Regions from separate parts of the Pseudalkalibacillus sp. JSM 102089 genome, predicted to be linked through region 4. Evidence: riboswitches for the same ligand, from Rfam matches in the RefSeq annotation. Region 4 holds a riboswitch; each other region holds the start of a gene.
The links. Region 4 has a riboswitch for S-adenosylmethionine ahead of metE (5-methyltetrahydropteroyltriglutamate--homocysteine S-methyltransferase). Riboswitches for the same ligand answer to the same signal wherever they lie in the genome.
Positions count from the first base shown of each region.

Region 1 (8,071 bases), on a different contig from region 4:
TAACATTAAGCTTCGAATACTTGGAAGTAATAAAGGTAGGGCTACTGTCAAAAAGCGCGTCAACGGACCGGCTCCTAGTACAGCAGCCTGCTCATTTAGACTACTTCCCATTCTCTCATAGCCTGCCCTCATGACACGAATGGCATAAGGTAGCGTAGGAATCAAATGAACAATGACAACCCCTATCATCTTATCTGCTAAGCCAAATTGTATCATCGTAAATTGAAGCCCCATTGCGAGTAAAATGCCAGGTATTAAAATAGGGGATAGCAATAGTCCCTCAATAATGGATTTTCCTTTAAACGTATAGTGAGAAAGAGCCCTGGCCGCTGGTATTGCGAGCAAAATATTTAATATTACAACTAGAAGAGCAATCTTGAACGTTGTAACAATTGATTCGATTAATGAAGGATCTTTCATTATGCTACGCCACGCATCCAAACTTAGTTCGTTTGGAAATAACGCAGGCCACCCCCACCCTTCGGAGACGCTTTTCATTCCTATTGTTACAAAAGGTAGGATGAATAAAATAATAAACAAAACAAACACGAAACTAGTTGCTAACTCTCTTTTCCCTAAACGCTTCAAAAATAACCTCATCTGTTTCTCCCCTTTATCATTCTAAGCCTATGTTTTTGCACAGCTCCGATTGAAAAGGTCGCAAGAAGAAGGGCGAGCACACCTGGAAGGAGCATAGCAGAAAATGCAAGTGGTCGCTTGCTCCAATCCCCATCATAAAACCATTCGTATGCTCTAACTGGTAACATTTCTGGTCGTGTGACACCTAATAAATATGGGATTTCAAACGCAGAAGCGACAAATGCTAATAAAATTACTGCTGTTTCGATGAGAATCGGCAGTATCCAGGGTAGTTCAACTGTTTTAAAAACATCCCACTTACTTCCACCTAGCGTTCGAACGACTTCAGAATAGCGATGATCGATCTCATAATAAACAGGCAACAGCATGAGAATTACAAAAGGAACTTCCTTCCAGACATATGTTAAAATGATCCCCAACCCAAATTTCTCTTGAACAAGAACTGGAAAATCACCTCGACTCTCTAATGCTCCCATTTGATAAAGTAGAGAAGAGAACAGTCCACTTTGCGAGAAAAACAAAAATACTAAATAACCTGCAACAAAATGCGGAATTAACATCGGTATCCATACAAGTAGCTTCAGTGATGAATCTTTAAATAACTCATATAACATTCTAGTCATTATTAATCCTATCACTAACGATAGTAAAGTGGACAGGACAGCAACTCGAAACGTTAATTTAAGGGAATGAAAAAAAGCATGATTACTAAAAAGTTCCGTGTATGTTGCAATAGTCCATTCCCCATCTATTGTTTGAAAACTTTGAGCTACCGCTGACCACATTCCATGCCCTACAAGTAGCAATGTGACCGCAAGCGCAGGTAATAAATATAAACGTAATTTCCACTTATTGCTCAATAACCCGATTCGCCCATTCATTATTAATCCACTCCGTGTAACCTATATCTAAGTCTGGTAGCTTATAGTCATTTAAAACCTCTGTGGAAAGTACGCTTTTTCCCCGGTCAAGGTTCCCAATAATCTTCTGATCCTCTTCACTCAATTTATCAAAATTTAATACCGTACCTTCCCCCCACATTGTAGGATCCATTTTAGCTATTTGAGCTTCTGGCGATTCAAGAAAATCAATAACTGTCATAGCTCCCTCTGGATTCGGACTATTAAATGGAATACTGAGATAGTGTGTATTTGAAACCGATCCAGGATCTTTTAGAACAAACGACTCCGTGCTTTCAGGAAACGTTCCATTTTCAATTAAACTTTCTGCTCTTGCTTCGTTAAAGCCCATAGTCATTAGGATTTCCCCCTGACTATAAAGCGTATCAAGTTTAGTCAATGATTCAGGATAAGTTTCACCATTACGCCAAAGATCAGACTTTATATCATCAAGATAATTCCACACGTATTCTTCGGAATCTTTAATAATCTCTTTGTTAAATTCCTCTGCCAGAAGACCCGACTCTTCGCCTGCACCTTTTATGAGTAGGTGCTTCACGAACGTATTACCAGTAAAATCCGAAACGTTAGGATACGTAAACTTCCCAGGATTATCGTGAATCCACTGCTTTAACTCCTCAAGTGTACTTGGAGGTGTATCGATCTTGCTCGAATCGTAATGAAAAACATATTGAACATTTCCCCACGGAGCTTCTAATCCATCAATTTCCGTCCCTTGATCATATTCAGCATTCTGATCCTTTGATCCAATGTATTCTTGAAAATGAGGCAGCTTCTTTGAGAAAGAACCTAGTAATAAATCAGCATTCTTAGCATTTTTGAAATTTGCGCCATTTATCCATATGACATCAATTGTACCTTTGTTTTTATTTGCTTTTTTCTCTGTTAAAAGTTTTTGCATAAATTCTTCGGTATTCATCGGCTGACGATTAAGCGTAATATCATGCTCCTCTTTTAATCTTGGTGCTACCCATTCATCAACGTACTGATTAATGCCTTCATCTCCTCCCCACATAAAGAGATTTACCTCTGTTCCATTAGAAGAGGATACGATTTCATCCCACTCCTTTGATAACACCTCTGTTTTACCAGTTTCATTGGTTTCACTATTCCCACATGCAACAATAAAAAGTAGCGTTGCGATAATAAATGTTAACTTTTGCTTCATCTAGTTTCCCCCTCTTATAAACTATCCTAGCAACTGAAAGACATATTTGACGAACTTAATTGTGTTTCATAGTCAGACATCATCTATTTTCCCATTATCAGTATACCTTTTTTATAAACATGATGCTGTAACGCTCCTTACATCTCAAACTATAATAAAACCATTTCCTATAGCGTAAGAACGGCAAGTTCATCGTTCTTTTCACGAAGAAAAGCAATAGCCACTTTGGCTATTGCTTTTCTAACGGGTATGTTAGGCTACCCTATCATCTATTCCCTTAGCTTTTCTGCATTTTTCTACGAACAATTACGCCAGTTGCAGCCATAGTTGCAAGAATAGCTGCAACAATCCATTCGATTGGCATTTGCTGTTCAGCTGTACCACCCATACCTGTTTTAGGCATATCAGTTGGCATAGCTTCCATAGCGAATTTATCCGGGAATTGGTTTACGAAAGCACCAGAAAGTCCCTTTGCCGGCTTATACATATGAGCATAAGCTTCACGAACCGAATCATAAGCTGCATCGTAGTCTTCCGTAGTGTAGCTATCAAACGCAGATATTAATTGATTCACATGCATTTGTAACCCTTCAGATAATGGTCCCGCTTCTAATCTACCTTCAGTTGCTGTTTCAAGAAAACTCGAGAAGTCTGCACGATAGTCTTCAAGCGCTTTTAGTGCTTTTTCTTGAGCAGCTTCATCTTCAGCTCCCGTCGCTTGAACATATTCTACAAAGTTACCGATATGTCCAGACCACATTTCTTTAAATTGATTGCCTGCTTCTTCACCATATACAGAAGTTATCGCAGCAGCTAGATCATCCGTATTCTTGCTTAGTGCATCTGCAGATGCATTAAAGTCTTCTGATCCGTCGATTCCGTTCTGCATTGTCATCATTGCAAGACCAGCATGTTCAGATAATAAATGACCTAATGTTGCACGAAGATCAGAGGCTGGTGTTACGGCTTCTGTGTTTTCGAACTTGTCTGGGAACTGATCAGTAATGGCACCAGAGAATCCTTTAGCCACCATTTGCATGTGAGCAATCGCTTCACGTTCTTTCTCGTAAGCCATCTCATAATCACCTGCTACATAGCTATCAAATGAACCAATCAACTGATTAATATGAGCTTGAAGTCCTTCAGACAATGTTTCAGCTTGAAGTCGTTCTCCAGTTGCATTTTCCAAGAAATTAGAGAAATCTTCTTTATAACCATCTAAACTATCTAAAGCTTTTTGTTTTGCATCTTCATCTTCATTACCTGTTGCTTTCACATAGTCAACGAAGAAACCGATATGATTGCTCCAAATTTCATTAAATTCAGCTCCTGCTTCTTCACCATAAACGGATGTAATCGCAGCTGTAAGGTCTTCCGTGTTTTCACTTAAGGCACCAGCAGAAGCTTCAAAATCTTCAGAACCTTCAGCTCCTTTTCTCATTGTTTCTACTGCAAGATAAGCATGCTCACTTAGTAAATGGCCAAGATCAGCACGAAGATCAGCACCTGGTGTTTCTACTGTAGGCTTGTCCATTTGCTCGTCGTGGTCAGAGGCAAATGCTCCAGCAGTTGGTATTAAAAGTGAAAAGCTAAGCGGAACAATTAATAGTCCCTTTTTCCAATCGATCACTTTCTTTTTCATATTCTTGTTCGTATTCATTATCAAATCCACTCCCCTTAATTTTGATTTACACTTAGCTAACGGAGAGAAGATCCATTTGGATCATTCTTTTTTAAAATTCTTCTCTTTTTTTAATTACGAGACAATAAAAAGTCAGCAAAACCCACACATACTAAGGTTCTGCTGACTTTCAAATTTTAACTATTTTTTTATAGATATGATGATATTTAGAATGTGATAATAAACTACCTTTTCCTCAATCAATTCTATATGTGTTAATCACGCCCGCTTTTTTAAGAAAAATTAATCAAACTCTTTTTTCTCCCATTCATCTTCCGGTAGTCCCAAATCCTCTCCAGAAAACCTTTCTTCTTTAAATGGATCGGCATGGTTATGAAATCCGTTTTGTTCCCAAAAACCAGGTTTGTCTTCATTGATAAATTCTATCCCTCTGATCCATTTAATACTTTTCCAGAAGTAGAGATGCGGTACAACTAACCTAAGAGGCCATCCGTGTTTTGCCGTTAATTTCTCTCCATCGACTGAGTGGGCAAGAATAACATCATCTCTCATTAAGTCAGTGAGGTGAATATTCGTTGAATAGTTATAGTCTCCATGTAGCATAACATAGTTCGTTTTCGGTACTATCCCATATGCGTTCATAAAATCCTTAATCAAAACCCCTTCAAAAGTATTATCAAACCTAGACCACCTTGTGACACAGTGAATATCACACTTTACTTTCTTCTGTGGTAAGGCAAGTATGTCGCTATAGGAAATGATCACTTCCTTATCAATTTCTCCAAATACACTTAGGTTCCATGTCGACATCTCATACACAGGTACATCACCTTCATGTAGAATAGGGAACCTTTCTGTAAGTACTTGCCCCGGTGGCAGACGATCACCATACTTTTCACTTGCATCTGGAACTTTCATTTTGCGAATACGGTCAGCTTTTTTCAAATTCTTCACAACCCGTCTCTCATTTATTGAATCGTCTAAAAAACTCTTCCTAACTAATAAGGAAGAGTTCGCTTCAGAGCTCTTCCTTATCTCTCAGAGCATAGACTCTGCTGGATTTGGCACCTTGTCTATCAGGTTGCCGGGCATCAAAGGGCCAGTCCCTCCGCCTCTCTCAATAAGGAAATTAAATAATGTAATTTTGATTCATTCTATCGGTCTATTTAGTATTTTGCAATTATTGTTTTAAACGAGATTTTTTTTCATTTCAACAAATTGAAACTCTCCCCCATTGGTTTGTTGCATAAACAGATGAGTGATTTGAAACCCAGCCCTTTGATACACTTTTATGGCTCGTTTATTAAATTCAGCTACTGCCATTCCGAAGGAAGTTGGATGATACAATTCAACTGCTTTTTGAAGGCCAGCCTCTAAAAAAGAAAAGCCTTCTCCTTTTCCAACATTATAGGGACACATTCCTAGACCAATTTCTATATGGTTGTCTTCATGCTCATGAAAACTAAAAAAACCAATAAGATGATCCCTTTGGTAAACGCTCCAATAATTTTCATTGCTGACTGCATCTTCTCGGAACTCTTTTAGATCTTCAAGATCCTCGTCCATATTATAAAATGAGTATACCCCATCATAGTTCCAGGAGATAATTCGCTCGACTGCTTCATGACTTATTAACTTAAATTGATATAACAATACTCTCCCTCATTTCTGCGCGATTGAAAAGGAAAAGCCCCATGCTGGGAAATGCATGGGGCTCACACTTTATATTTTAAGGGGGGCAGGAACCGGGGAAGTCCCTGCAAAAATAGTGTAGCAAGTTCCAAGGGCATGATGATTAATTATGAGTTGTTTTTCACATTCTTTTAATAAATGAAAAGAAGCTGGACAACTATTTATAAACCATGATTGTTTGAAGTTCTCGAAATCCAATGTCTTTATAAATGTATTTCGCGAAGTTAGAGGAATACACATTCAAACGAATTTCCTCATATCCCTGTTCTTTGAAGTTTTCAATACTCGCTTGAACCAGCTGCTTAGAATACCCTTTCCCACGAAACTTTGGAAAAACAAATACATCATAAATGAACCCATGCTTGCTTTCTGTAAAATAATCCGTGTTTTCTCCAAGTAATACCCAGCCAGCAATTTCCCCTTCGTCGCGATAAATGAGGTGGTAACCACCTCGATCCAGAATAGATGATACAATTTCGAGTGCTTTCTCTTCTTTTACGATACCAGGATTTGTCGTTCCTTCATTAACAGATTGAATGGAATTCGATAAAATAAAATCTCTTTCTTCTATCGTCGCTCGTTCGATCACATAGTTTCCCTCCATCATCAAAATCATTCATTACTCGTTTATTCTTGATGCAAGAACCTTATTCCTCCCATAAGTAAGGTGCATATTCTTACCAAATTTATTTTTTTGTTAAAGCATAGACGCATGTATCAGTTAGTTTACTGCCATCAATTGAGACATGGTCGTTTCGTAAAATAGCCTCAAGTTGAAACAATTGTTTCTCGGCAATTCGCCGACTTCGCCTATTTGTCGCATTGCAACGAATTTCTAGTCTTCTAGCGTTAAGGTTTGAAAAGGCGTAATCTACAATGCCTTGGACCGCTTCAGACATATAGCCTTGACCAGCGTATCTAGAATCAATCCAATAACCGATTTCAAATTTACGAACGTTCCAATCTATTCGATGTAACCCTGAGGAACCGATAAAATCACCCGTCTGTTTATGGAAGAGTAATAGTCGAAGATCCTCCCGCTTTAAAAACGCTACGTGAGATTCGCGGATATTCGCTTCAACGTCTTCTCCCGTTTGATCTATATGTGCGAAAGGCATCCAAGGTTTAAGCTCTTCTAACGAGGCAGCAATTGATTGATGAACCGAGACACCATCCCCAGGTAGTGGAAAACGTATATGTAAACGGTCAGTGCTAAATTTACTTGGTATATCAAATAAAATGGGTTTCATGGAACTATTCCTCCAACAACACTAAAAGATGTCAGAATTATATCATTAATGAGAAATCTGTCAAGTAATTGGTGTTTCCGCCCAATGTCCGCTACATATATTTGAAATCGAGAGACGAATTGAAGGGTCACTCACGAGGATATGGTTTTCGATATTCCGCATAATATTCATTCGCCCCTTTGAACAAGTCTTTATACATTTTCATTCCTCCTATATACTTGAGAAAATAGTTTTGAAAGGTGAGATCTATTGGATATTACAATTATACTATCATTCCTTCTTGCTGCTGTTCTTCTAACCGTTATGCCAGGACCTGACAATTTATTTGTTCTTGCTCAAAGCATCACAAAGAACAAACAGGCTGGTATCGCCACTTCTCTTGGCCTCTGTTCAGGACTACTTGTTCATATTTCCGCTGCTACCTTAGGAATTTCTGCCCTCCTTTATCAATCCTCTCTCGCCTTTTCGATTGTTAAGTTTAGCGGGGCAGCTTACTTACTTTTCATGGCATATGAAGCTTTTAAAGATAGCGGATCCGCAACTAACCCCCTAAGTCAACCTAGCAGACCTTATTTTTCTTTATATCGAAAAGGGATTGTTATGAATATTTTAAATCCAAAAATCTCTTTATTCTTTCTCGCCCTTCTTCCACAGTTTATAAATCAGCAGGCAAATTCACCTGCTCTTCAAATGTTAATTTTAGGAGGGGTTTTCATTCTACAAGCCTTTCTTATCTTTAGTGCAATAAGCTTATTTGCAGGAAAAATCGCATTCTATGTCGTAGAAAATCATGTTCTAG
Region 1 covers NZ_JBEWYW010000008.1:112,838-120,908, forward strand. The annotation lists gene ABVF21_RS16655 (ABC transporter permease) at 1-600, opposite strand, end outside; gene ABVF21_RS16660 (ABC transporter permease) at 597-1,481, opposite strand; gene ABVF21_RS16665 (ABC transporter substrate-binding protein) at 1,450-2,688, opposite strand; gene ABVF21_RS16670 (copper amine oxidase) at 2,966-4,315, opposite strand; gene ABVF21_RS16675 (sulfite oxidase-like oxidoreductase) at 4,613-5,275, opposite strand; SAM riboswitch class I at 5,359-5,457, opposite strand; gene ABVF21_RS16680 (GNAT family N-acetyltransferase) at 5,519-5,983, opposite strand; gene ABVF21_RS16685 (GNAT family N-acetyltransferase) at 6,180-6,611, opposite strand; gene ABVF21_RS16690 (GNAT family N-acetyltransferase) at 6,709-7,272, opposite strand; gene ABVF21_RS16695 (LysE family translocator) at 7,522-8,071, shown strand, end outside.
Region 1: another riboswitch for S-adenosylmethionine. It lies ahead of ABVF21_RS16675 (sulfite oxidase-like oxidoreductase); the one in region 4 lies ahead of metE (5-methyltetrahydropteroyltriglutamate--homocysteine S-methyltransferase).

Region 2 (8,071 bases), on a different contig from region 4:
ATCCCGAATGTCGCATTGCCCTTCCTAACGTGAGTCTTATCCGCCACCAACTTCAAAATTTTCAACCAGACCTTCTTCATGTCGCTACACCTTTTAATATCGGCATGTGCGGGCTACATTACGGAAAGAAAAATAACATACCTATGGTTGCTTCATACCACACTAATTTTGATGACTATTTAAAGCATTACCACCTTGAATGGTTCTCTCCTTTTATGTGGAAATACTTAACCTGGTTTCATCAACCATTTTCCACTACCTTTATTCCTTCCAATGAAACGCGCAATCGATTAAAAGAAAGAGGTTTTAAGAACCTCAAGCTTTGGAGAAGAGGCGTCGATTGCGAACAATATTCTCCGATTAGAACAAATCACTCGCTACGTGAACGATATAACATTCAGGAGAAGTATATTCTTTTATTTGTTAGTCGACTCGCTCCAGAAAAAAACCTTGAAACGTTACAAAAAATCATGTGGAAGTTACCAGAACAGCTGAAACAACAAACAAGATGGCTGATTGTTGGTGATGGACCAGCCCTCCCTCATATTCAAGAAAACGTTCCTAACAACGTCACTTTCACTGGTTATAAAGAAGGGAAAGAATTAGCAGAGCTATACGCTACTTCAGATCTTTTCATCTTTCCATCAGCTACTGAAACATTTGGAAATGTCGCAATGGAGTCACTTGCCTCAGGGACCCCTGTTATCGCTGCAAATGCCGGAGGATTAACCGATGTTGTCACTGGAGAAAGAAATGGTCTTTTCTGCTCTCCGTATAAAGAAGAGGAATATATCCACGCTATCAGTCGACTCTTATCAGATAATACCGAACGGAGAATGATGGGTTATGAAGGACGTCGTTATGCACTTACTCAATCATGGGATGCGATCTTCGGACGATTAGTAGAGGATTATGAGAAAACAATTGGAATTAAAAAATTAGCTCGATATGCTTAGAAAGGAGAAAAAAATGAATCTTACTGTATTGGGGATTAATGAAATCTGCTTAACTGCACCTTCTATCTTCGCAACACATAGCCACAACTTGTACGCGCTAGACGAAAGGAAGAAAATAGCAAATACGTATGATCTCATTTACTGCTCCATTGTTCAACCAAACATACACAAAGGTTTGGGCTTGATTTCTGTTCAATAAAGACGTTTAGTGTAACTTTCTTTCAACGATTCAATCACTTTTTCTTCGCCTATTTTTGCATGATCAGATAGCATTCTGGCAGCTGACGCGAGCCCCTCAGTATTCGGCCATCGTTCAGGTTCAAAAAGAGATGATCGTTTAAAGGCTTTGGCACAATGAATGTAGCATTCCTTTACTTCTACTCCAATACCTAACAAAGGCGTTTTCCCCTTATATTCACACTGCTCTAGCAGCGTTTTATCTTTTACAATCGAGGCCTTTCCATTAATACGCAACGCTTCTTCTCGGCCGGGAATCATCAGCAGCAAACCGATATTTGGGTTTTCTAATAGATTGATCAATGAGTCCATTCGTTTATTTCCCGGTCTTTCCGGTATCAATAAATGATGATCATCCAGAACTTGAATAAACCCCGGTGCATCCCCTCTTGGCGAAACATCACCACCCGTACTTGATTGGGTGGCAATCGTAATAAATGGTGTACGGCATATGAACTCTTTACAGTGTTTATCAAGAAAAGAGATGACTTTATTTGCAGCCAATTTACTCGGTATTCCTGCCATGTCTTTTAGTTCATTCACATCGGTCACGGTTTCTCCGAATATACTAGTTTTCACACATTACACTCCTCCATTTTTCCTTCCATTTTATCACAACACCCATCTGTTTTATGATAATTCAATACAATATAACGGATGTCAAAAAGGATGATAGAGCAAAAAAAGAAGCCAAAATATTTTTGGCTTCTTAGAAATTAATTAAATTCCGGCACCCTGTTTAAGGGATTCTGCACGATCTGTTTGTTCCCATGGAAGGTCAATATCAGTACGTCCAAAATGTCCATACGCAGCTGTTTGCTTATAAATGGGACGTCTAAGATCAAGCATCTTTATAATGCCTGCTGGACGAAGATCGAAGTTCTCTCTTACTAGCTCTACAAGACTTTCCTCAGACACTTTTCCTGTGCCAAATGTATCAATAGCAATTGATACTGGCTGAGCAACCCCAATAGCGTAAGCAAGTTGAACTTCACAACGATCTGTTAGACCCGCTGCCACAAGGTTCTTAGCAACATAACGAGCAGCATATGCCGCAGAACGGTCTACTTTCGTAGCATCCTTACCTGAGAAAGCACCGCCACCGTGACGCGCATAACCGCCGTAAGTATCAACAATGATTTTTCTTCCTGTTAAACCTGCGTCACCCTGCGGTCCACCGATAACAAAGCGTCCTGTTGGGTTGATGAAGTATTTTGTTTCTTCATCAATTAATTCAGCAGGAACAACCGGCTTCACAACGTGTTCTTTGATATTACGTTGGATTTGTTCAAGTGAAATTTCAGGATGATGCTGTGTAGAAACAACAATGGTATCAACGCGTACCGGCTTACCAGCTTCATCGTATTCCACTGTTACTTGTGTTTTACCATCAGGACGAAGATAAGGAAGAATTTCTTCTTTTCTTACTTCGCTCAAACGTCGCGCTAGTTTATGCGCAAGAGAAATCGGAAGCGGCATTAATTCCGCTGTTTCATTACAAGCGTAACCAAACATAAGCCCCTGGTCACCTGCACCAATTGCATCGATTTCGTCATCTGACATCGTACCTTCACGTGCTTCAAGAGCAACATTTACACCTGCAGCAATGTCTGCAGACTGTTCATCAATAGATGAAAGAACAGCACATGTTTCAGCATCAAATCCGTATTTCGCACGTGTATAGCCGATCGTTTGAATCGTCTCACGAACCACTTTCGGAATATCCACATAGTGTGATGTTGTAATTTCACCGGAAACTAGTACAAGACCAGTTGTTACTGTAGTTTCACAGGCAACGCGCGCATTTGGATCATGCGCAAGAATATCATCCAGAATGGCATCGGAAATCTGATCTGAAATTTTATCAGGATGCCCCTCTGTTACTGACTCAGAAGTAAACAAACGACGATTACTCACTCAAGTACCTCCTTAAGGATTGGATCCTATCTAATTATGTTGTAATGGATACGGTACTCATTTCCCTATTACCCTGTGCCGAAACGAGAGAACGAATTCAATTTCTTATCGTCTTACCTTTTTTTATAGCGTCATCAATCTCAACGACATTAAAAAAGCCCTTCCCTACAATCAGAGGGAAAAGGAGCTGATATCTCATGCCTTTCGCCTCTTATCTTCCAAGACTATCGTCTTGCAGGTTAGCACCTTAATCCTGTTGTATAGGAGTTGGTTGCTGAGCTTCATCGGGCCTGTCCCTCCGCCTGCTCGGGATAAGAGTATCCATTCTCGACATATAATAACGCACATGAAAGGATGTGTCAATGAAGAAAAGCGGAAGCGCCCGTTTAGCCTCGACAAGCGCTGGAGCCCTACAAAAAGAACACGGGCTTTATGTTCGAATTCAAGGGCGAAGCGATCGATCCACCACCTTAATCCTTTACCCATAAAATAATCACTTCCTATATAATGGCGACAGGATTTCAACCTAAAGAAATAGTCATTCACCCATTTTTCACTTTTTATGCAAAAAATACATAGATTAGTATAGAATAATTGAATGAATGTGTTATACTATTTTTGAGTTAAACAAGTCAATCAACGAAATCTTTAAAAAAGGATGGGTTTAACGTATGAAAACAGCTTCCTTCTCCTCACCGTTATTGGATGCGATATTAAATAAGAATAATCCACATGTGAATTTATCAGTGTCTGAACTGGTTGAACATTCACTATTTAAAAACGAAGGGCAACTATCAGCTACAGGAGCTCTTCGCGTAGAAACCGGAAAATATACAGGACGTTCTCCTGGGGACAAGTTCATTGTAAAGGAAGATTCCGTAAAGAACAAAGTGAACTGGGAAACAAACCAGCCTATTTCCGAAAAAAGTTTTGAAAACCTTTACACAAAGGTGTTGAACTACCTCGGTGAGAAAAAGGGACTTTATGTGTTTAAAGGATTTGCTGGTGCTGACCAGGTATCAAGACTACCCATTCAGGTTATTAATGAATATGCCTGGCATAACCTTTTCGCCCACCAGCTGTTCATCCGTCCGAATGAATCAGAGTTAAAAGAACATGACGCTGAATTCACTGTCATTTCTGCACCTGGTTTTCAAGCTGATCCAGAAGTGGATGGCACAAATTCAGAAACATTTATTATTATCTCCTTTGAGAAACGAACCGTCTTAATTGGTGGAACAGAATATGCTGGAGAAATTAAAAAGTCTATTTTCACCGTTATGAACTACTTATTACCAGAGCGAAATATTCTTTCAATGCACTGCTCTGCTAACGTAGGTAAAGAGGGGGATGTTGCTCTATTTTTCGGTTTATCTGGAACTGGAAAGACAACGCTCTCAGCAGATGCTCATCGATCTCTTATCGGTGATGATGAACACGGATGGTCTATGAATGGTGTCTTTAATATTGAAGGTGGATGCTACGCTAAATGCATCAACTTATCAAAAGAAAAAGAACCTGAAATCTGGGATGCAATTCGCTTTGGAACGGTTCTTGAGAACGTTATGATGGATAACGGCTCGCGTGAACCTGACTACGATAACACTAGTCTAACTGAAAATACTCGCGCTGCCTATCCGATTGACGCCATACCTAATATTGCAATTCCTAGCGTTGCCGGACATCCCAACACGATTATTTTCTTAACGGCAGATGCATTTGGCGTCCTTCCTCCAATTAGCAAACTGACCAAAGAACAAGCCATGTTTCATTTCCTATCAGGTTACACAAGCAAGTTAGCCGGAACAGAAAGAGGAGTCACTTCACCGGAAGCCACTTTCTCTACATGCTTTGGTGCACCGTTCTTGCCATTACCTGCCCATCGCTATGCAGAAATGCTCGGCGAGAAAATTATGGAGCATGATGTTCAAGTCTTCCTCGTAAATACCGGATGGTCTGGGGGCGGTTATGGTGTCGGAGAGCGCATGAAGCTTTCATATACTAGAGCGATGATCCAGGCGGCTTTAAATGGAGAACTTGATCGTATCGAAACAGTAACAGACCCTATTTTCGGATTGCATATTCCTTCTCATTGTCCAGGTGTTCCAGCAGAAGTATTGCAGCCAAAACAAACATGGGAAGATCAAGAGAAATATGATGAGAAAGCAAAAGATCTCGCTACTAAGTTTGTAAAGAACTTCGAAAAATTCTCAAATGTAGCCGACGAAATCAAACAAGCAGGCCCAAATGTTTAGTCTCATTGCAAAAAGCACCTTAACGGGTGCTTTTTTTTATTTGAAGACTCATTCCCCTTCACTTCGCACATCCCCCTCTTTCTATCTACCTCCATTAATTTACTTATTCAAAACACCAATCGTTTTAAAATACATAGGCTATAGTATCTAAAACATGAGCCTACCTCATGTGACGAATGTGGAGGATAGATAATGAAAAGAAGCTGGTTTATAACGTTTTGTATATACACAAGTGTATTTCTTCTTATTCTTTCGGCGTGTGGTACTAATAGTGGAAACGATCAGGTAAGAGTAGCTGAGGTTACACGCTCGATTTTCTATGCGCCACAATACGTGGCACTCTCAGAGGGTATTTTTGAGAAGCATGGCATTGATGTCGAATTAACGACCACTTGGGGCGGAGATAAAACAATGACCACTCTACTATCTAACGGAGCTGATGTCGCCCTTGTAGGATCAGAGACGTCCATTTATGTTTATGCACAGGGCACTGATGACCCTGTTATAAACTTTGCTCAACTTACACAAACAGACGGTACGTTCCTTGTATCAAGAGAAAAAATCGAGCATTTTGAATGGGAAGATTTGAAGGGAAGTACATTCCTTGGCCAACGTAAAGGTGGTATGCCACAAATGGCTGGCGAATACGTACTGAAACAGAAAGGAATTGATCCTCAAAACGATTTGGACCTCATTCAAAATATTGATTTCGCAAACATTTCAAGCGCATTTGCTTCTGGAACTGGCGATTACGTTCAGTTATTCGAGCCAACAGCAAGTGTCTTTGAAGAACAAGGGGTTGGACACATTGTAGCTTCATTTGGAAAAGAATCAGGAAAAATTCCATATACAGGATTTATGGCGAAAGAAAGTTATTTGAGTAAAAATGCTGATGTAGCTGAGCGTTTTACAAAAGCACTTTATGAGGCTCAACTGTGGGTAGATACTCATTCTTCTGCAGAAATTGCAAAGTCAATTGAACCGTTCTTTCAGGATACCGATCTTGAACTCATTACAACTGTAGTCGATCGTTACAAAAGTCAGCATTCATTCGCTACAAACCCATCCCTGGATCAAGAAGAATGGGATAACTTACAAAATATTATGGATGAAGCAGGAGAACTCCCAAAACGCGTTGATCATAGCAAATTAGTAGATAATAGCTATGCCGAAAAAGCGCAAAAATAGGAGGGAAAATAATGTCTTTCCTTCAACTCAACGCTATTTCACATGTGTATTTAATGAAAAGCGCTGCCAAAGAAGCGATTTCCAACCTCTCTTTCGCTATTGATGAAGGAGAATTCGTTTCCCTTCTTGGGCCTAGTGGATGCGGGAAATCTACTCTGTTGTCGATCATTTCAGGATTAGTAAAACCTACTGAAGGGAGCGTTTCTCTACAAAATAAAATTATAAACTCACCCGGCGAACGAATGGGCTATATGCTTCAACAAGATTACTTGTTTCCCTGGAAAACAATTGAAGAAAATTGTTTTATAGGGTTAAAGCTTCTAAACAAGTTGACAGCGGATAAAAAAGAACAAACATTGGAATTATTGGATAGCATGGGGTTAAGCGATGTCCGCTCGGCCTATCCTGATCAGCTTTCGGGTGGAATGCGTCAACGCGTAGCTCTCGTTCGCACACTTGCAACAGATCCTGATCTACTGTTATTAGATGAGCCTTTCTCTGCACTTGATTATCAAACAAAATTAAAACTCGAAGACCTCGTGTTTAAAACATTAAAGAAGCATCGAAAAACCGCCCTGCTGGTGACTCATGATATTGGAGAAGCGATTGCGATGTCAGACCGCATCATCCTCTTATCGCCTCGTCCCGGGAAAATCGCGAGAACTTTTCAAGTCCCAGCTTCCCTTAAAGAATTACTTCCTTTTGAAGCTAGGAATGATTCTGCTTTCCCTGAGAATTTCCAGCTGATATGGAAGGAGCTTGATTCTCTTGAACCATCTCCAACTTAAACATAAGCATCAACATTATCTAAGAGAGTTGAAAAGGGAAAGAAATGAAATATTGGGTTTTCAGGTGTGTATTCTCTTTGCATTTCTCACTTTATGGGAATTAGCAGGACGGTTCACATGGATCGATCCGTTATTATTTAGCTACCCCTCTAAAATTGCTTCACTCTTTATAACAAAAGTAACAGATGGTTCATTACTGTTACACACTGGTGTAACGTTACTTGAAACAATTGCTGGATTTCTTCTTGGAACAGTACTTGGAACCGTGTTCGCGGCAATTCTATGGTGGTCACGCAAAGCTTCTAGAATTTCAGATCCGTATCTTGTTGTATTGAATTCCATGCCTAAAGTAGCTCTTGGTCCGATCATCATAGTTGCGCTAGGTCCAGGTTACATCTCCATTATTACGATGGGCGCTTCTATTTCCGTTATTATTACTACTCTTGTGATCTACCACGCATTTCATACTGTTGAACCTAACTTCATCAAAGTGATTCGCTCATTTGGTGGTAATAAGCGCCAGATCTTCTTTGAAGTTATTCTGCCATCTTCCTTTCCAGCGATTATCTCGACCTTGAAAGTAAATGTGGGTTTATCGTGGGTCGGCGTAATTGTTGGGGAATTTCTTGTTTCAAAACAAGGTCTTGGTTATATGATTATTTATGGCTTCCAAGTATTTAATTTCACATTGGTTTTACTAAGCTTATTTATGATTGCGATTCTCTCATCA
Region 2 covers NZ_JBEWYW010000005.1:120,304-128,374, reverse strand. The annotation lists gene ABVF21_RS13100 (glycosyltransferase family 4 protein) at 1-956, shown strand, start outside; gene ABVF21_RS13095 (hypothetical protein) at 970-1,155, shown strand; gene ABVF21_RS13090 (MSMEG_1061 family FMN-dependent PPOX-type flavoprotein) at 1,149-1,772, opposite strand; gene metK (methionine adenosyltransferase) at 1,914-3,110, opposite strand; SAM riboswitch class I at 3,319-3,428, opposite strand; gene pckA (phosphoenolpyruvate carboxykinase (ATP)) at 3,782-5,365, shown strand; gene ABVF21_RS13075 (ABC transporter substrate-binding protein) at 5,558-6,553, shown strand; gene ABVF21_RS13070 (ABC transporter ATP-binding protein) at 6,565-7,341, shown strand; gene ABVF21_RS13065 (ABC transporter permease) at 7,322-8,071, shown strand, end outside.
Region 2: another riboswitch for S-adenosylmethionine. It lies ahead of metK (methionine adenosyltransferase); the one in region 4 lies ahead of metE (5-methyltetrahydropteroyltriglutamate--homocysteine S-methyltransferase).

Region 3 (8,071 bases), on a different contig from region 4:
AGTGAAAGAAAAAACCACCATAATGACCTTTTCTTCCATAGACATTTTCCCAAGATCCGCTTTCTCCTTATTAATCACCTCTTTCCCGCCTGGCAGCTCTTTAACATTCATCGGAAATGCCATTTTCACAAGGTAATACCAGCAGCCGAATAAAAGAAGAACAGTTAGAGGTACGCCAAACATCATCCAGCGGGCAAATGAAATCTCGATGCCATATAGCTCATTGACCACGGCTGCAAAGATGGTATTAGGAGGTGTTCCAATCAATGTTGCTAGACCACCAATTGAGGCACTGTACGCGATACCAAGCATAATGGCTTTCCCAAAATTAAATTGCGGCGCACCTTCTTCTTGTTTCATATCAAGCTGCTCGGATACTTGATAAATCACGGCCAGCCCAATTGGCACCATCATCATAGCCGTTGCCGTGTTTGAGATCCACATTGATAAAAAGCCTGTTGCAATCATAAAGCCAAGTACAATTCTCTCTGTACTTGTTCCTATTGCTGATATAATGAAAAGAGCAATCCGTTTATGTAAATGCCATTTCTGCATTGTAAGCGCGATCAAAAAACCACCCATAAAGAGAAAAATGGTGTTATCGCCATACGCTGATGCTGTTAAATCACCTTTAAGTCCGCCCGTTAGTGGAAATAAAATTAATGGTAAAAGAGACGTTGCTGGTATCGGAATGGCTTCTGTAATCCACCACGTTGCAATCCACGCCGTACTTGCTAAGATGGCCAAGCCTGCTTCTGAAAGACCATTTGGATTAAAAAACAACATTATGCTAAGAAAAAGGACCGGTCCGAGGATCAACCCCGTCAGTTTCCTTTTATCATAAGCAGGATCTGGTCCAGATGCATAACCTGGATTTTTTTGAGAACTTTTTGAAGGGATTTCCGGCGTGTGTGAAGAAGCGAATGTTAAGAGATCTTTTGCTCGATCATGTTCTTTCCATAATTGGTTCCAAAGGTGTTGTTCCATAGTCATACCTCCTATCGTTCATTAAACTATAGTGTAGAATTCGCTCGCCACATCTGTCAATAAATTCACAATTTTGGTACTTTATTACTCTCTTTCAAGAAAGGACTTTTGATTCGTTTTTCCATTTCCATACAAGTAATTCATTTCAAACCCCCTTAAATTTCCATTAGGGGCGAAAATTATAAGTTGATGATATGTTTTTATAATTCAAAATAAATAAACTCAATGATTAAATGTAAGAATAGATACACAATCCACAACAAGTTGCTCAAAATCGATCCAGGGGGTATATGATGAGAAAGATACAACAGACTACTATTAATTCGGTTGTGAAATACGGACAAACAAAGCTTCCAAAATCAGCTAATACAGAATGTCCAGAATGTGGAAACGACGCTTCATTTCAACTGAAGTTCGATTACCAAATTAATCAGGCTGTGTTCTCCACGCTTTCTCGCTGCTCTATTTGTAAAGAAGCTGTGCTTTTCATACTCATTAAAACGTCCCATAATGATCGCGGAGAAGAAGTTGAGCTTTTCGTGCATCAAACCTCTTTTACACGAGAGCCGCTCGGCAGACTGACTAGCACAGCTAGATTACCCGATGACCTTGAGCGTGTTTATCGCTCAGCAGTGAATGTACATAACATGAAGGATTGGACTGCAACGGCTGTAATGGCTAATCGTGTTCTTGAGAGCATTACAGGTAGTTTTCTTTCTGAAAATGAGCTAGGACAGCCACTTTCTAAACAGCTAGAAACACTTGCTAAGCAGATTGATTTAGAAGAACCAATTGTAAAACTAGGACACCTACTAGGCAAAGGTAGTAATTTAAATCACCTCCTTTGTCTTGAGAAAGCTACAAGTGAAGAAACGGCCAACTTAATTATCGACTTACTAGATTCACTTATTGAATACTTGTACATTCTTCCTCAACGAATTGTGCATCTTCAAAAACAAATCGAAGGATAATAAAAAAAAGCAGGTAGCCCAAATTTGAGCTACCTGCTTTTTAAATGCTCATATCAAATTTTAATTCAAGATTCTGTTCACTATCACTTTAGCCCTTTTTCGAAAAAGAGGGATAGTTGATGAAAATCGCAATAATTCCTGCAATAGCAATGAGGATTGGATAAATTGAATACGGTAGTAGAGCGAGTGGCGAAATCGACGCAAGACCTGCTACTGCAAGCACCTGTGCCCCATATGGGAGCATGCCCTGTATACTACCTGAGAAAATATCAAGAATACTAGCAGACTTTCGTGGGTCTACCCCATATTCTTCGGAAATGTTTTTCGCAAGTGGCCCCCCCATTATGATCGAAATGGTGTTGTTAGCTGTTGATAAATCAAGCACGCTTGCGAGACCGGCGATACCAAACTCTGCTCCTCTACGAGAAGTTACTTTGCTCAGGATTTTGTCCAATACGTATTGTATTCCTCCGTTATGCTTAATGACTTCAATCATCCCTCCGATGACAAGAGCAATCATGGCAAGGTCTTCCATCCCTTTTATGCCCTCTGTAACCGTGGAGATCAGTCCACTCATTCCAAATGTTCCGTTATATAAACCTACAATCCCAGCAAATAAGGTACCACTTACAAGTACAATAAGAACATTAACACCAGCGATCGCTGCGATCAGTACACCTAAATAAGGAATAATTGTAACGAAATTAAATGCGTGTTCTCCTCCAACCTTTGCTTGCTCTCCCATCGTTAAAGCACCATATATAATGGCTGTTACGATAGCAGCTGGCAAGACTATAAAAAAGTTTACTTTGAATTTATCTTTCATTTGCGTATTTTGTGTGCGTACTGCCGCAATTGTAGTATCTGAAATCATAGAAAGATTGTCACCAAACATTGCCCCACCTATGACTGCTGATAAAGCCAGCGCCGGGGCAACTCCGGTTTGCTCTGCAATTCCAATTCCAATGGGAGCAAGCGCTACAATTGTTCCCATCGATGTACCCATCGAAATAGAAATAAAACAGCCAATAACAAATAAACCTACGATTAAAAGATTAGCTGGTAGAATCGATATACCTAAATTAACAATCGAATCTACTGCTCCAATTTTTTCAGCTGTTCCGGCAAACGCCCCAGCCAGTAAAAAGACTAAAATCATTAATATGATATTCGTATTACCTGCTCCACGACAAAACACTTCCACTTTTTTCATAAAGCTTTCTTTTCGATTCATCGAAAGAGCTACGCCCGCCGCAATTAGAGAAGCGAGAATAACAGGCATACTATAAAAGTCCTTTGTTATGATAGCTGTACCAATAAAAAGCACAATAAATATTCCAAGAGGAAGTAAAGCCAGGCCGTTCCCCTTTATTTCTTTCTCCATTATTCATGTCTCCTTCATCTTTTATTCTGTCTCAATAAAAAAAGCCCACTTCAAGAGAAGAAGGCTTTTGCACTTATCTCTCAAGATTTCTCTTGCTGGAAGCAGCACCTTTCTGATGATCAGAGGTTGCTGAAGCTTCTTTGGGCCAGGTCCCTCCACTTCTCTTAATAAGAAATATACAATTATCAATGAGCGCATGCTTCATTTTACTTTTTCATAACGAGCTTTACTTTATCACGCATTATTCTGATGAGTCAACTTTGATTAACTGCATCAAAATAAACTCCTCATCCTTAAAGGAGTTTACCTGATTAACTAGTCTGGTTCAAGCTTTGTATGACTACCAATTTTTGCATTAGATCAATCTTTATTTTCCCAAAAACCACTCAATATCCTTCATAATCGATGCCGGTTTTTCTTCTGGTAGAAGGTGACCAGTTTTTTCATAGATGATCAGTTTAGCATTTGGGAGATCGTTACTGAGACGCTTCCCAATTTTCAAAGGCACAACTCTGTCGTTCTCTCCCCATATTAGTAGGCTAGGTGTATGAATTTGATTTAGTTCAGCTTCTGACAAATCTCCTTCGCGATCTCGAATCATCCTAACTAATGACCGAAAGATACCCTCATTGAAGAAAGGTTGGATATATCCATCCATCATTTCTTCATCGATAAGGGAAGGATCATAAACACAATTAAGCAAATTTCCTCTGACACCTTTTCGATAAAGCCACCTTTTCAAGTATACCGAGAAAAAAGGTAAATACGATGTATACACTAGACTCTGTTTAGCCTTTTCAAGATATCCTGAACTGCACAGTAAAATATTCTTACTAACGAGATCATCTTTCATAGCCGAGGCTCTCATTGCTACTTGCCCACCCATAGAATGGCCGATCATAACAGTATGATCAATTGAAAGCCTTTCTAAAAGTTCAACCACCACTTCCGCATAATTATGATAAGAGTGGACAAAACGATTAGACTTTTCACTTTTTCCGAACGGGGGAAGATCAATGGCAACAACAGTATATGCCTTTGTTAATAATGGTATCAATCTTCTGAAGCTGAAGCTCGACGATAGAAAACCGTGAAGAAGCGTTAATACTGGCCGATCGACGGCTGTGTCATTTCTATAGTATTCATAGTGAATATCAATTCCTTTGATCTTTTCCGTATTTTGTTTAAGATTTTGAGCTAATAGCATCTTTCATCTCACTCCGGATTTTAAATTCACCTGATCTGATTTACTCTTCGTTTCTAACCAGAAAGGATGGTCTCACTTATTCAGGTTTGACTTTATACTTATTTTACCCCAATCCTGAAATGAAAAACTTTTTTACAACCGAGAGGATATTCCATTTTTTCATTCTAACTCTACGTGCACAAGGTCCAGCAGCTTTATCGTTGTCCTTTTTTCATTATGGTCAATAATACGCAGTTCTTTCGTAAGTGGATCTACATAGTGCACATATCCAAAGAGAGTTTTCGTTTCACCTCCGCTAAAATATTGAAAACAAAGCGAGTTGTGAACGGCCATTGCTTCACATATCGTTTCATTCATTTCCGCCATTTTTTGTTCATCAAGTACCGGCTTTCCACTTCTTTTTTCTTCGGTTTTCCAATCTCTTAGCTCTTTCACATGCTCAGGTAACATCATTGACGTCCATTTTATATTTCCGCGATCACGTATCACGCTTCTTCCCCCTTCTATGCTTTATGACCACCCACAAGTTTACTTCTATGCAGTGCCGTACCGGCCTTTGTGTATGAAACGGCACGAAGCAGCGCATCTGAGCCATATTTCTCCCGGATCGAATCCATCACATATCCGAGATCCCGCTGCTTTGGGCGTGACGCATTAAATAAGTCCAACTGCACTTCTTCATCATTGCAAATATTTGAAAGGGTAATGGAAATCTTACGAACCGTTTTTCTTTCAAAAAACTCCTCAAATAACTGAAGACATACATTGTATATTTCGAGCGTAATAGCAGTCGGGCTGTGGATACTCCTTGAACGGTGAAAGCCACCCCCGCCTTCTTCTTTGCTATAACCAATCCCAAGGCTAATCGTACGCCCTGCCTTCCGGGCTTTTCTCGCACGTCTTGCAACTTCTTCACTCATCTCAAGAATGACGTGTTGAATGTCTTTTTCGTCATGGTAATCTCGTAACAAAATTTGGCTTTTCCCATAGCTAATCTGTCCCTGCATAATCGGCGCACCCATTTCAGAAAGATCGATGCCCCACGCATGATGATAGAGCTGATTTCCCATAATACCAAATTTTTCTTCTAGTAGATGTAGCGGATAATGCGCAAGCTGCTTTACATTCATAATCCCCATGCGATTTAACGTTCGCTCCACACGCGACCCAATACCCCACATTTGGCTTAGCGGGGAAAGCGGCCAGAGTTTTTTAGGAATATCTTCATAAGTCCATTCTGCAATCCCTTTTTCTTTCGCTTCCAGATCAAGACAAAGCTTTGCCATTAAAAGATTTGGCCCGATCCCTATGGCGCATGGTAATCCGAATGTCTCTCTTATTTCATTTTTGATCTTGTGAGCTACTTCAAATTTGTTCCCCCAAAGTCGTTCTGTCCCATCAACCTGCAAAAACGATTCATCAACGCTATACGTATGGATACATTCTGATGGTACATAACGATGAAAAAGCCTCGTTATTTCCATTGACTGTTTTAAATATGAAGACATTCTCGCATTAACGATATGAATGTTTTTGTTATTTGGAATTTCAAATAGTCTGCTCCCTGTTCGTATTCCAAATTCCTTTTTTAATGCCGGAGACGCCGCCAGCACAACACTTCCCAGTCGCTCGGTATCACCAACAACCGCGAGATAGCACGTAAGTGGATCAAGCCCCATCTCTACTGCTGAACAACTTGCATAAAAACTTTTCATATCAATACATAGGATTGTTTTCTTTGGAAATTTAGAATAATCCATTTGTATCCCCCTTCTCCTAAATGAAAGAACGTTTGTTCCCTTTATATATACCCGTATTTTAACCGAATATACGTTCTCTTCACAATAAGTACTTTCTTCCAATCATAAAAGCACTTACCGATGAAGAAGGAGTAATACCGGGACATCAATGTCTAGTCACACGTAAAAAAACTGAACATTTTATTTCATGTGATCATTCACGATTTTGTTTATTCCTCTATCACATCTTAATTTTATTCAATTGTAGTTGCTTCATTATACTCTTCCCTTGTAATATTTCTTCCCTTGAAAACGGCTAATCTGAGGTTTTAATGCTTCTTATTCGGGAAAGTTCCTTAGAAGATTAAAGGAGGGAATAGAATGAGCATTTATAAGGAAAATACATTAAAATACGAGCACATTCTTATTACCGGAGCCACGGGTGGTATTGGATATGAAACAGCAAAAGCCGCCGTACAAGCCGGTGCTACGATTACGATAACTGGAAGAAATAAGGATAAATTAACTCAGCTGAAACAGGAGTGCGAAGAGTTAGTCGCGGAAGCAAAGGTTGCTGTTCTTCCCGCTGATTTAAACAATGAGAAAGATCGTTATACCCTTATCGAAAGTGCGATTAAATATAACGGAAGCATAACGGGGTTAGTTAACTCAGCAGGAATTGGCGGCGGCAATACGCTTGATCAATTACAAGAAGAAGATCTTCGCAAAGTAATGGAGCTAAATTATACCTCGACTGTTTTACTGACTCAACTTGTGTATAAGCGAATGCGTGCGGATAAGAAGAAAGGGGCGATTGTAAACCTCTCTTCTCTCTCAGGTCTTAGAGGAACTTTTGGTAACACGGCCTATAGCGCTTCAAAGTTTGCTATAACTGGGTTCACGCAGTCGTTTGCTCACGAGGCTATCCGTGATGGAATTAGAGTTAACGCAGTATGTCCCGGCTTCGTTGATACAGAAATGGGGCGAAACAGTATTGCTTCAAAAGGGGCGAGAGAGAATAAAAGCTTTGAGGAAGAATTAAAAGCTGTAGAAGCAGCAATGCCATCTGGAAGAATTACGCAGCCTGAAGAAGTCGCCAATAGCATCATTTACCTTCTTTCAAATGCGTCAGAAAACATTATTGGCGAATCGCTCAAAATTTCAGGTGGAAGCGTTATGCGCTAGGTGCTTTGGAGAAATTATCTACAAATAAAAGATGACTCATGCTTGAAGAAAGCATGAGTCATCTTTTATTTGAGCCTTCACGAAGCCATTAAATAATACTAGCGTAGATACAAGTATCTGTTATCTGTGTTCCGTCGATCGACATATCTTCGTTTTTGAGAGTTCCTTCGAAATCATAGTCCAATCGTTCTGGAATTGCACGACTTCGCTCATTTTCTCGATCGCATCTAATCTCGACCCTTCTGCACTTCAAGTCCTGATGTGCATATTCAGTAAGTTTCTGAACGGCCTCAGTCATATAGCCATGACCACTTTGCTTCGTAGCCACCCAATACCCAATTTCAAGCTTTGGAACATCCCATTCAATGTTATGAAACCCAGTGGATCCAACAAATTCATTTGTCTCTTTCAAAAACACCAGGAATCTTAAACTTTCACGCTTTAGGAATTTAATATGTGCCTCTCGTGTATTAATCTCTGTATCCTCCGGAGTCGGCGTTTCTCTAGCAAAGCCAAGCCAGGGCCTCAGTTCACTTATAGAAGATTGAATGGCTTGATTAACTATTTTACCATCCCCGTATTCAGGCATTCTTAACAT
Region 3 covers NZ_JBEWYW010000008.1:146,036-154,106, forward strand. The annotation lists gene ABVF21_RS16815 (SLC13 family permease) at 1-987, opposite strand, end outside; gene ABVF21_RS16820 (hypothetical protein) at 1,281-1,958, shown strand; gene ABVF21_RS16825 (Na+/H+ antiporter NhaC family protein) at 2,047-3,342, opposite strand; SAM riboswitch class I at 3,413-3,516, opposite strand; gene ABVF21_RS16830 (alpha/beta fold hydrolase) at 3,710-4,549, opposite strand; gene ABVF21_RS16835 (YolD-like family protein) at 4,709-5,038, opposite strand; gene ABVF21_RS16840 (DNA polymerase thumb domain-containing protein) at 5,053-6,309, opposite strand; gene ABVF21_RS16845 (SDR family NAD(P)-dependent oxidoreductase) at 6,670-7,473, shown strand; gene ABVF21_RS16850 (GNAT family N-acetyltransferase) at 7,562-8,071, opposite strand, start outside.
Region 3: another riboswitch for S-adenosylmethionine. It lies ahead of ABVF21_RS16825 (Na+/H+ antiporter NhaC family protein); the one in region 4 lies ahead of metE (5-methyltetrahydropteroyltriglutamate--homocysteine S-methyltransferase).

Region 4 (6,130 bases):
ATAGCAGCAATTATTTCTTTATGTTTTGTGATTTTTCTTTAGCTAACGGATACGCTAGTTTAATATTTGTGTCAGAATCTCTCGGAATCGAGTCTTCAACATTTTCGGAGCTTTAATCTAAAAAGGAATACGCTCCTTTTTGTTTAAGTTAATAACAGGGCAGTTTAACGGAAAAAGAGGTTGTCATATTCAATCCATAGAAGGGCCAGAGATTGTTGAAGAAAAACCTGTTCAGTTTATGCTAGAAACTAAATGGAATACTAATCATAAAATACATTAAAAAGTGGGGAAATCAATGGTTGCAAAAACTAAAAAGGATTTTGATGGATTGAAAATAATTGGTGAAATTTGTGGAGCGATTCGTGATGAATTGGTCCATAGTACGAAGCCCGGAATTACGACAAAAGAACTCGATGAAATTGCAAGAGAGATGTTTGAAAAGGCACAAGCTCAATCTGCGCCAAAAAGAGAATACGATTTTCCTGGGTATACGTGTATTAGTATAAATAATGAAGTGGCGCATGGGATTCCGAAGAGAAAACGGGTCATCCATGAAGGAGATTTAGTGAATATAGACGTTTCAGGTTCAAAAAACGGATATTACGCCGATACTGGAATTTCATTTGTCGTAGGGAAAGGAGACGCGGCATTACAAAAAATATGTGACGTTTCTAAAGAGGCATTCCATGCTGGACTTAAGCAGGCAAAGCCAGGTTCAAAAAAAAGTGCTCTCGGAAAGGCTGCCCACAATGTAGCGAAACGCCATGGCTTAACAGTTATAAAAAATCTTACTGGGCACGGTATTGGACGTTCGCTTCATGAAGAACCTAAACATATTTTTAATTATTTCGCTAGTTGGGATGATGAAATCTTAAAAGATGGTGCGGTAATTGCCTTTGAGCCTATGATCTCTACATTTGAAGAGGAAGTTTTCCAATCCGAAGATGGATGGACCTTCCTAACCAATGAAAGTTTTGTGGCTCAATACGAACACACTCTTATTCTTACAAATGAAGGACCAATTATTACTACATTGTAAAAAGCACCTATACCGCAATGGGGCGTAATTCAAGTATATTGGATCACGACCTTTGTTCCGTTATCATCGGAACTTTAATAGAGCAACCAAAAAAAATCTAATTTCTCTATTCTATTATTGAGAAATTAGATTTTTAAACAACAAAACTGTTTAAACACTGCAAAACCGTATTTCCATGACGATACCTAAGTTGGATATAGTTATTTTTCATTATTCAAACATCATTTATCCTCAAGATAATTTCCCACCTCTAATGAAAAGGTGCAAAACTAAAAGAACCGTACCTGTAATTAGAATTCTATGGTTAGAATTTTTATTGAGACGAATGAACTGCCAAAAAAGGAGCTGATGCAAAGAATCATAGTAAAAAAGAATAAGTGGAAATTCAAATGGGAAGACATTGATGTATCAGGCTTCGCTTCGTCAGCTTTTGGTTTATTTTTCTATAGTCTCTCACTCATGTTCAAATTAGACAAAGTTTTATAATGGTTTCGCTAAAGGACATCTGCCTCAATTTCTAAACCAGTCTCCTCTTTTGTTTCACGAGTAATTGAAAAAAAGCTTTGCCGGAAGTGGGTTCGGTCGCGTTATCGGGTTTTCATGAAATGAAAAAATATCCATTTTATTCATCTCATGAATATGTATTATTTGAATTAATGGAGGGACTCTAACATGGGTGATAACTTTGAAATTGTTTAAGATAAAAAATCCAATAATAAGAAGTTTCCTATTGGTTACTGCGGTCTTTTCATCTATATTTATAATTGTTATTTTGATTGCGACCCTTTCGGCAAATGAAATCGGTCACCTCCCAATCGTCATCAAATGGTGATAATCATTTTTTCATTATGAAATAATGATTTAATATCCAAACAAATCTCATCTAAAAGCCCCATGCTTCAAATTGAAGCGTGGGGCTTTTAGATGAACGAACTTGAAAACATCCGCCTGGATTCTATTATTACTACATTCAGCTATCTTTCTTCATTTTTTTATATGCTAGTGGTCTGTTTGATTCCAAATTTGTCCAAGATTTAAAGGAACATAAACCTCATCGCCATGAACGTGACGATTAAAAATCGGTTTATGAATTGATGGTTCTAGAAGAGGATAATAGCGTTTTCGTCGTGCTCGATACCGTTCCAAATAACTTATCAAAATTTTCCAAAGAGTCAATTCATCTATATCACTTTGGTTATAAAAGGTTAGTATGAATATATTCAGAGGGGGAATAGGAATATTTAATACCAGTCAACGTTACGGCAGAGAAAAAGAATGGTTGATAACAGACCATGTTTAAAGAATTGAGTGAATTTTCCTTTATTGCCCATTTTTTAAATTTAACCTTCCTAATAGAAGAACAAAAATTAATAAGGGAATACTACCTAACGCTCAGAGTGTAACCCCACTGAAACAAGGTGTTATAGCTATTGGAAGTACACCTTTTTAATTCGGAATTATTGTGTGGGTTTTTAAAGAAGAGTCCTGCAAGAGTATGGTGGTATTGTATTGTTTTATCAATGTAGGCTGCGCTGTTTCATTCAATATTCGATCCGGACCTGGAACCAATTACGGAATTGTTGAGTCAATTGTAGATGGACAAACGGTTACGAACTCTTGTTAGAAACATGGAGAGACTGTTATAGGCAAATATGGAACGAGTGATCTGTAGAATTATATTGGAGAAGGGTATATATCTGATACGTATGTGTATACCGGATCAGACGGATGAGTTGCCCCAATCTGTTATTGAAAACCGATTCTAGTGGAAAGAAGGGTATAAATGGTGAAATAAAAATGATAGGTATGGGAGGAAAAGCACCACGTATTTGTTGCATCTCATGAAGCTTATGACAAATTTGAATATTTTACTCAAAATGGGTTGATTACGTGTTGCTCTGATTTAAAAGTATTATGTTTTGAAAAAGATAGTAGGGTCGAAAATACCACATGATGTATTAAACGAACCTGTATCTTCTCTTTCATTGAATAGACTTTTTCACTAGTTTCGGACACTTCTGATGATTTGTGATAATTTACCAACTTTTCAGAAAAAAGACTTTTCATTTCCGTTTACTCATGTATAATGTGTATTAGTTTAATAGAATTCCTTATCGAGAGAGGCAGAGGGACAGGCCCGATGAAGCCCGGCAACCATCAAGTATATGCTTGAAACGGTGCCAATTCCTGCAGATTAACGTCTGGGAGATGAGGAGGAGTTCGTGTAAAACTCTTCCTTTTTACTAAGGAAGAGTTTTTTTGTTTTTAAGAAAGCTTTAACTTTATTAAAGGACTAAAGATTAAGAAAAATTAAGAGTTTCGCCATAATGGTCATGGCGATAAACTAAGTTTTTTCAATTTGATATCTATCCTATTTTGAAAACAAAATCATTCCAGCATGAGGTGTTGTGACAGATGGTCACAGCTTAAAAGGGAAGACCGGTGAAAGACCGGCGCGGTCCCGCCACTGTGAGGGGGAGCGACTTACTAACCACTCTTACGTAACGGGAAGGGGGAAGAAGCGTTGAACCTGAGCCAGGAGACCTGCCTCATGACTGCCCTTGTACTCTACGGATCGATAGAGGAGGTGAGGAATCATGTGATACATTGCTTTCAGCATAAATTCGCACAAAAATATTACGACGAGAGGAAGAGTAAAATGACATTTAAGAGTTCAAACATTGGTTACCCTCGAATTGGAGAAAAACGTGAATGGAAGAAGCTTCTTGAAAAGTTCTGGGCGGGTAAACTGGATGAAGACACTTTTACAGAGGAGTCAAAACAGCTTAGGCTTTCGTACCTTAAAAAACAACGAGATAAGGGGATTGATCTTATTCCTGTCGGCGATTTCAGCTTATACGATCATGTGCTTGATACCGGGGTAATGTTTGGAATCGTACCAACGCGCTTTGACTATGATGGTGGGGGTGTATCCCTTCAAACGTATTTTAATATCGCACGGGGAACAAAAGGAGCGCCGGCAGCTGAAATGACAAAGTGGTATAACACGAATTACCACTACATTGTTCCTGAACTAAATGAGAGTACACCTTCTCTAGTTCATAATCGCCCGCTTGAGTATTACAGGGAAGCGAAACAGGAACTTGGTATTGAAGGGAAACCAGTGCTAATTGGTCCGATCAGCTTTGTTCTTTTATCGAAGGGATATGCTAAAGAGCAATTCAACGATGTGGTTTATCAGTTCCTTCCGCTATATGAACAGGTGCTGAATGAACTGGGGGAGGAAGGTGTCCAGTGGGTGCAATTCGATGAACCTGCACTTGTTACGACTCTTTCGGATGATGTAGTCAACCTATATAAAGAGGTGTATGAGGCGTTACATAATGCGGCACCAGAAGTAAACGTGCTTCTTCAGACGTATTTCGAGAGTGTGACCCATTATGAAGAAGTGACGAAACTCCCTGTTCAGGGAATTGGGCTTGATTTTGTGCATGACCGGAGTGAGAATTTGAAGGCTGTAAAAGAGAAAGGTTTTCCACAGGATAAGGTTCTTGTTGCAGGGTTGATCGATGGACGTAATGTTTGGCGATCGAAGCTTGATAAGAAAATTTCTCTATTGAATGAGCTAGCCCAAGCTGTTGATAAAGGTCGTATTATTGTTCAGCCGTCTTCAAGTTTGCTACATGTACCTGTTACGGTGAAGAGTGAGAAGGACATTCCAGATGTGCTGTTTAACGCTCTTTCATTTGCTGATGAGAAGCTTGATGAAGTCGTTTTACTTGCGCAGGGACTCGAAAAGGGAGAATCGGCTATTCAATTGGAGATCAAGTCAAGTGTAAAAGCTATTCAAGAACTTAATCATTCTCCACAGCGGAATAATAAGCAGGTGCAGGAAACGATTCACAATCTCGGAGAAGCAAAACGGAAAGCACCGTTTAAAGTTCGTCATGACTTACAGCAAAAGTCGTTACAGATTCCGTTCCTTCCAACGACAACGATTGGAAGCTTTCCGCAGACAAAGGAAGTGCGCAAGCAGCGTTTGCAATGGAGGAAGGGTGAACTAAGCGATGCTGCATACGAGACGTACATTAAAGAAGAAATTAAGAAATGGATTGACATTCAGGAAGAGATTGGTCTCGATGTCCTTGTGCATGGTGAGTTCGAGCGAACTGATATGGTGGAATACTTTGGTGAGAAATTAAACGGGTTTCAATTTACGAAATTTGGATGGGTTCAGTCCTATGGTTCGCGCTGTGTGAAGCCACCGTTGATTTTTGGTGATGTCTCTTTTAATACGCCAATGACGGTAAAAGAAACCATCTATGCTCAGTCATTAACAGATAAGCATGTAAAAGGCATGTTGACAGGACCGATCACGATTGTGAACTGGTCGTTCGTACGGGATGATCGAACAAAGACTGAAGTAGCGAATCAAATTGCACTTGCGCTTCGAGAAGAAATAGAGGAGCTTGAACGAAATGCCATACTTGTGATCCAGGTCGACGAGCCGGCACTTCGTGAGGGTCTTCCACTGAAGGAAGAACTGCATGACAGTTATTTGAAAGCTGCAGTCTATGCGTTTAAATTGGTAACCTCCTCCGTGGAGAATGAGACGCAAATCCATACGCATATGTGCTATTCGGAATTTGAGGAAATCATTGGCTCGATTAAAGCTTTGGACGCAGATGTGATCTCGATTGAAACATCGAGAAGCCACGGCGAGCTAATTAAGGCTTTTGAAGACAGTACGTATGAACGGGGAATTGGGCTTGGTGTGTATGATATTCACAGTCCCCGCGTTCCTGAGCTTAGTGAGATGAAACGAAGCATTGATCGAGCGCTTCAGGTACTGGATCCAAAGCTGTTCTGGATCAATCCAGACTGTGGATTGAAGACAAGGGGCGTAGAGGAAACAGTTGAAGCATTGAAAGTGATGGTAGAGGCGGCTAAGCAAACAAGGGGAAAATATCTCGCCCAAAAGAATTAAGAATTAAGAAATAAGAATTAAGAGAATTGCGTGGACAGTTCGAGACAAATAAAAATCTTGGTCAGGCCCCACTTCTACCCCGATCTGTTTTTTTCTAAATGAAAAAACCTCCTGAATGGTATAAGGGCACTGAAAAAGCCTAT
Region 4 covers NZ_JBEWYW010000019.1:17-6,146, forward strand. The annotation lists gene map (type I methionyl aminopeptidase) at 296-1,039, shown strand; SAM riboswitch class I at 3,148-3,254, shown strand; cobalamin riboswitch at 3,424-3,605, shown strand; gene metE (5-methyltetrahydropteroyltriglutamate--homocysteine S-methyltransferase) at 3,699-5,987, shown strand.